Pleomorphomonas sp. PLEO: one gene and its partner. The protein of the gene in region 1 interacts with the protein of each later gene in a pairwise test. Links are inferred from orthologs where the notes say so. Each region holds a gene or a part of one and is shown in the gene's direction. Other genes may lie near its edges. The genes, in order: AB6N07_RS13850 and AB6N07_RS22315.

Evidence for each region.
Region 2: the proteins of AB6N07_RS13850 (region 1) and AB6N07_RS22315 interact in binary tests that used the Escherichia coli proteins (3 or more experiments, as listed by UniProt). The link is inferred for Pleomorphomonas sp. PLEO from one-to-one orthologs.

Annotation. Positions count from the first base shown.
Region 1 is NZ_CP166625.1:2,981,640-2,984,957, forward strand. The notes cover bases 12-3,010. They hold AB6N07_RS13850 (nitrogen regulation protein NR(II)), read left to right. Parts: upstream 12-948; coding sequence 949-2,073; downstream 2,074-3,010. Other genes in these bases: dusB (tRNA dihydrouridine synthase DusB), read left to right, coding at 12-952; ntrC (nitrogen regulation protein NR(I)), read left to right, coding at 2,088-3,010. Outside these bases: more of dusB, read left to right, coding at 1-11; more of ntrC, read left to right, coding at 3,011-3,318.
Region 2 is NZ_CP166625.1:4,823,413-4,826,727, forward strand. Bases 320-3,315 are described here. They hold AB6N07_RS22315 (P-II family nitrogen regulator), read left to right. Parts: upstream 320-1,646; coding sequence 1,647-1,985; downstream 1,986-3,315. Other genes in these bases: AB6N07_RS22310 (NAD(P)H-hydrate dehydratase), read right to left, coding at 320-1,264; glnA (type I glutamate--ammonia ligase), read left to right, coding at 2,109-3,315. Outside these bases: more of AB6N07_RS22310, read right to left, coding at 1-319. UniProt on the Escherichia coli protein: P-II indirectly controls the transcription of the glutamine synthetase gene (glnA). P-II prevents NR-II-catalyzed conversion of NR-I to NR-I-phosphate, the transcriptional activator of GlnA. When P-II is uridylylated to P-II-UMP, these events are reversed.

The DNA of each region.
Region 1 (3,318 bases):
GATGGCTGGCATCACCGATCTGCCGTTCCGCCGTGTCGCACGCCGCTACGGCGCAGGCCTCACCGTATCCGAAATGGTGGCGTCGGAAACGCTGCTCGAAGGACATCCGGAAACGACGGCGCGTGCCGAAGCCGATGATGACGGATTGCATGTCGTTCAGCTCGCCGGTCGCGAAGCGCGCTGGATGGGCGAGGGCGCCCGGGCAGCGGAAGCCGGTGGCGCCGACATCATCGACATCAACATGGGTTGCCCCGCCAAGAAGGTGGTGTCGGGTTATTCCGGTTCGGCGCTGATGCGCGATCTCGATCATGCGCTGACGCTGATCGAAGCTGTGGTTGGCGCCGTCAGCGTGCCGGTGACACTGAAGATGCGTCTCGGCTGGGACGACGGGTGCATCAACGCGCCGGAGCTGGCTCGACGGGCCGAGGCGGCCGGTGTTGCCATGGTGACCGTGCATGCCCGTACGCGCAACCAGTTCTACAAGGGCGCGGCCGACTGGTCGAAGGTGAGGGCCGTGCGCGAGGCTGTGTCCATCCCGCTGGTGGTCAACGGCGATGTAATTGATGCGACGTCGGCCCGCGAAGCGCTTCATCAATCGGGCGCCGATGCGGTGATGATCGGCCGTGGTGCCTATGGCCGTCCCTGGTTGCCGGGCCGGATCGCCGCGGCGCTCGCCAACGGCGGCGAAGCCGAGGCTCCTGGCAGGGACGAGATCCTTGCGTCGCTCAAGGCGCAATACGCGCACATGCTGGGCCACTACCGCGAGGGCCTGGGCCTCAAGATGGCCCGCAAGCATGTTGGTTGGACGTTCGACGCGATGCCGCGCGACGACGCGGCGGCGCCTGATATCCGGCGGCGAGCGTTGACGGCGGAGGTGCCGGACGTGGTGATGGAGGCCGTCGACGAGTGGTTCGCCGATGGCAGAGCGAGTTTCGAGAGGGTTGCCGCATGACGACGTCATCATCCGCACCAGGCGCGGAGACTCAGGCGGAACGGGATCTCGGAGTGTCGATCCTCAATGCTTTGCCGCATCCGGTGATCATGCTCGATCCGGAAGGCAGGGTCTGCTCGGCCAACGATGCGGCGCAGAATTTCTTCCAGTCCAGCGCCGCCGTGCTCGGCCGGCATTCGCTCCGGCACTTCGTGCCCTTCGGCAGCCCGCTTCTTCAACTCGTCGAGCAGGTGCGCGAGCGCGGTGCTTCGGTCAACGAGTACCGTGTCGATGTCGGTACGCCCCGCAATGGCGGTGAGCGTGTCGTCGATATCTATGCCGCCCCGGCATCCGACCGGCCCGGTCATGTGGTGATCATGCTGCAAGAGCGCACCATGGCCGACAAGATGGACAAGCAGCTCACCCATCGCGGCGCCGCCCGCTCCGTGACCGGCCTAGCTGCCATGCTGGCGCACGAGATCAAGAATCCGCTCAGCGGCATTCGCGGCGCGGCGCAGCTTCTGGAACAGGCGGCCGACGACGAAGACCGGGCACTGACCCGACTGATCACTGATGAAGCCGACCGTATCGTCAAGCTTGTCGACCGCATGGAGGTGTTCTCCGACGAGCGGCCGATCGAGCGCGAGCCGGTCAATATCCATGCCGTGCTGGAGCACGTGAAACGCCTGGCGCTGACCGGATTTGCCCGCGATATCCGCATTGTCGAGGAATACGATCCGTCGCTGCCGCCGGTCTATGCCAACCGTGATCAACTGGTGCAGATCTTCCTCAATCTGGTGAAGAACGCCGCTGAGGCGCTGACCGACACGCCGGACGCCGAGATAGCGCTGACGACAGCCTTCCGGCCCGGTGTGCGGCTTTCCGTGCCCGGTACGCGCGAGCGGGTCAGCCTGCCGCTGGAATTCTGCGTGCGCGACAATGGCCCCGGCGTGCCGGAAGAAATCCAGACGCACATGTTCGATCCCTTCGTTACCACCAAGACCAATGGCACCGGCCTCGGCCTCGCCCTGGTCGCCAAGATCGTTGGCGACCACGGCGGCGTCATCGAATGCGAAAGCCAGCCGCGCCGCACCACCTTCCGTCTCCTCCTTCCCGCCTACGTCGACAAGATCGCGGACTGAAAGGGTCTTCTACGATGCCTACCGGCAGCATACTCGTCGCCGACGACGACTCCGCAATCCGCACGGTGCTGAATCAGGCCCTGTCGCGGGCGGGTTATGAAGTGCGGCTCACCTCCAACGCCGCGACGCTGTGGCGCTGGGTTAGCCAAGGCGATGGCGATCTCGTCATCACCGACGTGGTGATGCCCGACGAAAACGCCTTCGATCTGCTGCCGCGCATCAAGAAAGCGCGTCCCGATCTGCCTGTTGTCGTCATGAGTGCGCAGAACACGTTCATGACGGCGATCCGCGCTTCCGAAAAGGGCGCCTACGAGTATCTGCCCAAGCCCTTCGACCTCAAGGAGCTGATCTCCATCGTCGGTCGGGCCCTGGCCGAACCCAAGGGCAAGCAGCGGCTGGAAGTCGGCGAGGATGGTTCGGAGAACATGCCGCTGGTCGGTCGTTCGCCGGCCATGCAGGAGATCTATCGCGTTCTTGCCCGCTTGATGCAGACCGACCTGACGGTGATGATTACCGGCGAGAGCGGTACCGGCAAGGAACTGGTAGCTCGTGCGCTGCACGACTACGGCAAACGCCGCAACGGTCCCTTCGTGCCGATCAACATGGCGGCCATCCCGCGCGATCTCATCGAAAGCGAGCTGTTCGGCCACGAGAAGGGTGCCTTCACCGGTGCGCAGGCCCGTTCGGCCGGCCGGTTCGAGCAGGCTGAGGGCGGCACGCTGTTTCTCGACGAGATCGGCGACATGCCGATGGATGCCCAGACGCGACTGTTGCGCGTGTTGCAGCAGGGCGAATACACCACCGTCGGCGGCCGTACGCCGATCAAGACCGACGTGCGCATTGTCGCCGCCACCAACAAGGACTTGAGGCTGCTGATCAACCAGGGCCTGTTCCGCGAGGACCTGTTCTTCCGCCTCAACGTGGTGCCGATCCGCCTGCCGCCGCTCAGGGAGCGAATCGAGGACATTCCCGATCTCGTTCGGCACTTTTTCACCGTGGCCGAGAAGGAGGGCTTACCCTCCAAGCAGATCGAGTCGGCCGCCGTGGAACGGCTCAAGCGCTACCGCTGGCCGGGCAATATCCGGGAGCTTGAGAACCTCGTTCGTCGCCTCGCCGCGCTTTATCCGCAGGACACCATCTCGGTGAACCTGATCGAAGCCGAACTGTCGACGCCGACCGTGACGCTGGTCGAGGAAGAAACGCCGACCGACGAGGACCTTTCGGAGTCGGTGGAGCGCTTCCTCG
Region 2 (3,315 bases), 1.8 Mb from region 1 along the record:
CCGGATGGGCGATCACCGTGTCCGCACCCTTGAGAAGCACGACAGCGCCAGACTGCGCAGCCGCCGCTCGAGCGCGGTCTAGCTTGGAACCGCCGATATCAGGAAAGAGGCGGGCAAACTCGCCCTCGTGCGGTGTGAGAACAACGCCGACCTTGCGAGCTTTCATCAGAGCAAAAGCCTCGTCCGGACGGCGCGAGGCCTGAGTGATGGCATCGGCATCGAGTACCAACGCCACATTCCCCTCAAGCGCGGCGCGGATCGCCAGCCACACTTCATCGCCAAGACCGAGACCAGGCCCCAGCACCGCCGAACGCAGACGCGGTTCGGCAAGGAGCGTCGCAAGGACCGTCATGTCGGCGGCTAGCTTGACGACGAAAGCCGCTCGCCAGGCGGCGACCGTGGCAATGGCGTCCGGAGGCGTTGCCACGGTGACGATGCCGGCCCCTGCCCGGAGCGCCGCTTCGGCCGCCAGGCGGGCAGCACCGCAGGAGGTGAGAGGTCCCGATGCCACCAATGCCGCGCCGCGGCTGTACTTGTGACTGTCGACAGCGGAGTCCGGCCAGCATCCGGTCCATACTGCCGGCCCATTGGCGGCCGTCATCGGGCCAATTTCCGCCAGCACCTCGGAACCGATCCCGATCTGAGCGAGCCGTACCCGACCACAATGCGTCCGTCCGGGCAGGAGCAGATGCCCGGGCTTGCGGCGGAAGAAGGTGACGGTTTCATCGGCAACGACCGCCGTTCCCCTTATCTCGCCGGTACGGCCGTCGATGCCGCTCGGCAGATCGACGGCGTAAACGCGAGCCCCCTCGACACGGGCGGCATTGACGGCGGCGATCAGCTCGGCATCGCGGCCGGAAACGTCGCGGCTGAGGCCGGCGCCATAGAGCGCGTCGACAATCACCGCCGCGTCATCGAACAGGTCTGGCGTCGCCGGAAGCGTTTCGCCGCGCCAAGCTCGTTCGGCACCAGCGGCATCGCCCTTCAAATCACGAGCGGTCATCCCCTCCGGCAAGGCGAGAGCGACACGCACGATGAAGCCGCGCTGTTTGAGGACTCGGGCGATGACGAAGCCGTCGCCGCCGTTGTTGCCCATTCCGCATAGCACGACGGCGCGGGTACCCTGGCTGAAGCGCGCGCAGATGACGTCGGTGACGGCGTAGCCCGCGCTCTCCATCAGCCGTTCACCGGGAACACCGCCGGCAATGGTCAGAGCGTCAGCTCGGCCCATCTCGGCCGGGGTGAGCAGTAGTTCGCCATGCATCCGGTTCGCTCCCTCGACTTTTTGAGCCCATCGCTCCGTCTATCGACAGCCGCTTTCCGTCTACACCCTTGGGCGGAATGCGACAAATGCGGTGTGGAACTGCGGTTGGAGGAGCCCCGACAACCGACCTCGAACCATTGAAGATTCACCTAACCGCCCAGCACTCTGCTCAATTGGACTCCAGTTGCATAATATTTAGGCCGCTCCGTTGGGCATTCCTCGATATGTTTGTCGCTCACCGCTCGGTGGTCGCCTCATTTTTCGCCAGGAACCGGCAGGGGACGGAACTGGCACGTCGAATGCTTGAGAGGGTGCGTCTCGGTCGGCGCAGGGTGGAAAAATCGCCTCGCGCGGCGCCAGGAGCAACGGAGACAAGGGGTCGATGAAAAAAATCGAGGCTATCATTAAGCCCTTCAAGCTGGACGAGGTGAAGGAAGCTCTACAAGAAGTGGGGCTCCAGGGTATCACCGTCACCGAAGCCAAGGGCTTCGGCCGTCAGAAGGGCCATACCGAGCTCTATCGGGGTGCCGAATACGTTGTCGACTTCCTGCCGAAGGTGAAGATCGAGGTCGTCATGACCGATGACATGGTCGCCAAGGCCGTCGATGCGATCCGCAACGCTGCCCAGACCGGCCGCATCGGCGACGGCAAGATCTTCGTGTCGCCGGTGGAGGATGCCATACGTATCCGTACCGGCGAGTCCGGCAACGACGCAATTTGACGCGGTGCCCGGATTCCGGGCCGGCAGCAAAGAACGATACAGAGAAATTGGGGGATCCCGGCGGATCATACATTCGGCCGTGAAGCACCCCACAAGACCAGAAAACCCTGAAAGGAAGGGCAAATGACTACTGGTGCTGATGTTCTGAAAATGATCAAGGACAACGACGTCAAGTACGTTGACCTGCGCTTTACCGACCCGCGCGGCAAATGGCAGCACGTCACGTTCGACATCGGCCTCGTCGACGAGGATATGCTTGAGAATGGCACCGCCTTCGACGGCTCGTCGATCGCCGGCTGGAAGGCGATCAACGAATCCGACATGACGCTGATCCTGGATCCGGAAACGGCCTTCATCGATCCGTTCTTCGCTCAGACCACCCTGGTCATCGTCTGCGATATCGTCGACCCGGTCTCCGGCCAGTCCTACAGCCGCGACCCGCGCTCGATCGCCAAGAAAGCCGAGGCCTACGTTGCCTCGCTCGGCATCGGCGACACCGTGTTCTTCGGCCCGGAAGCCGAGTTCTTCGTGTTCGACGACGTTCGTTTCTCGGTGACACCCTACAACACGGGCTTCAAGCTGGACATGGTCGAGCTGCCGACCAACGGCGACACCGAGTATGAGTCTGGCAACCTCGGCCACCGCGTCCGCACCAAGGGCGGCTATTTCCCAGTGCCGCCGATCGACAGCCTGCAGGACATGCGCTCCGAGATGCTCTCGGCGATGGCCGAGATGGGCGTTGTCGTCGAGAAGCATCACCACGAGGTGGCCTCTGCCCAGCACGAGCTCGGCATGAAGTTCTCGACGCTGACCCGCATGGCTGACCACCTGCAGATCTACAAGTACGCGATCCATCAGGTTGCCCACGCCTACGGCAAGACGGCCACGTTCATGCCGAAGCCGGTGTTCGGCGACAATGGTTCGGGCATGCACGTTCACCAGTCGATCTGGAAAGATGGCAAGCCGGTGTTCGCGGGCAACCAGTACAACGACCTCAGCGAGACCTGCCTCTACTACATCGGCGGTATCCTGAAGCACGCCAAGGCGATCAACGCCTTCTCCAACCCGTCGACCAACAGCTACAAGCGTCTGGTACCGGGCTATGAAGCGCCGGTCCTGCTGGCCTATTCGGCTCGTAACCGCTCGGCTTCCTGCCGCATTCCTTACACGACGAACCCGAAGGCCAAGCGCGTCGAGACCCGTTTCCCGGATCCGGCAGCCAACCCCTATCTCTGCTTCGTCGCGCTGCTCATGGCCGGCCTGGATGGCATCAAGAACAAGATCCACCCCGGCGACGCCATGGACAAGAACCTCTACGACCTGCCGCCGG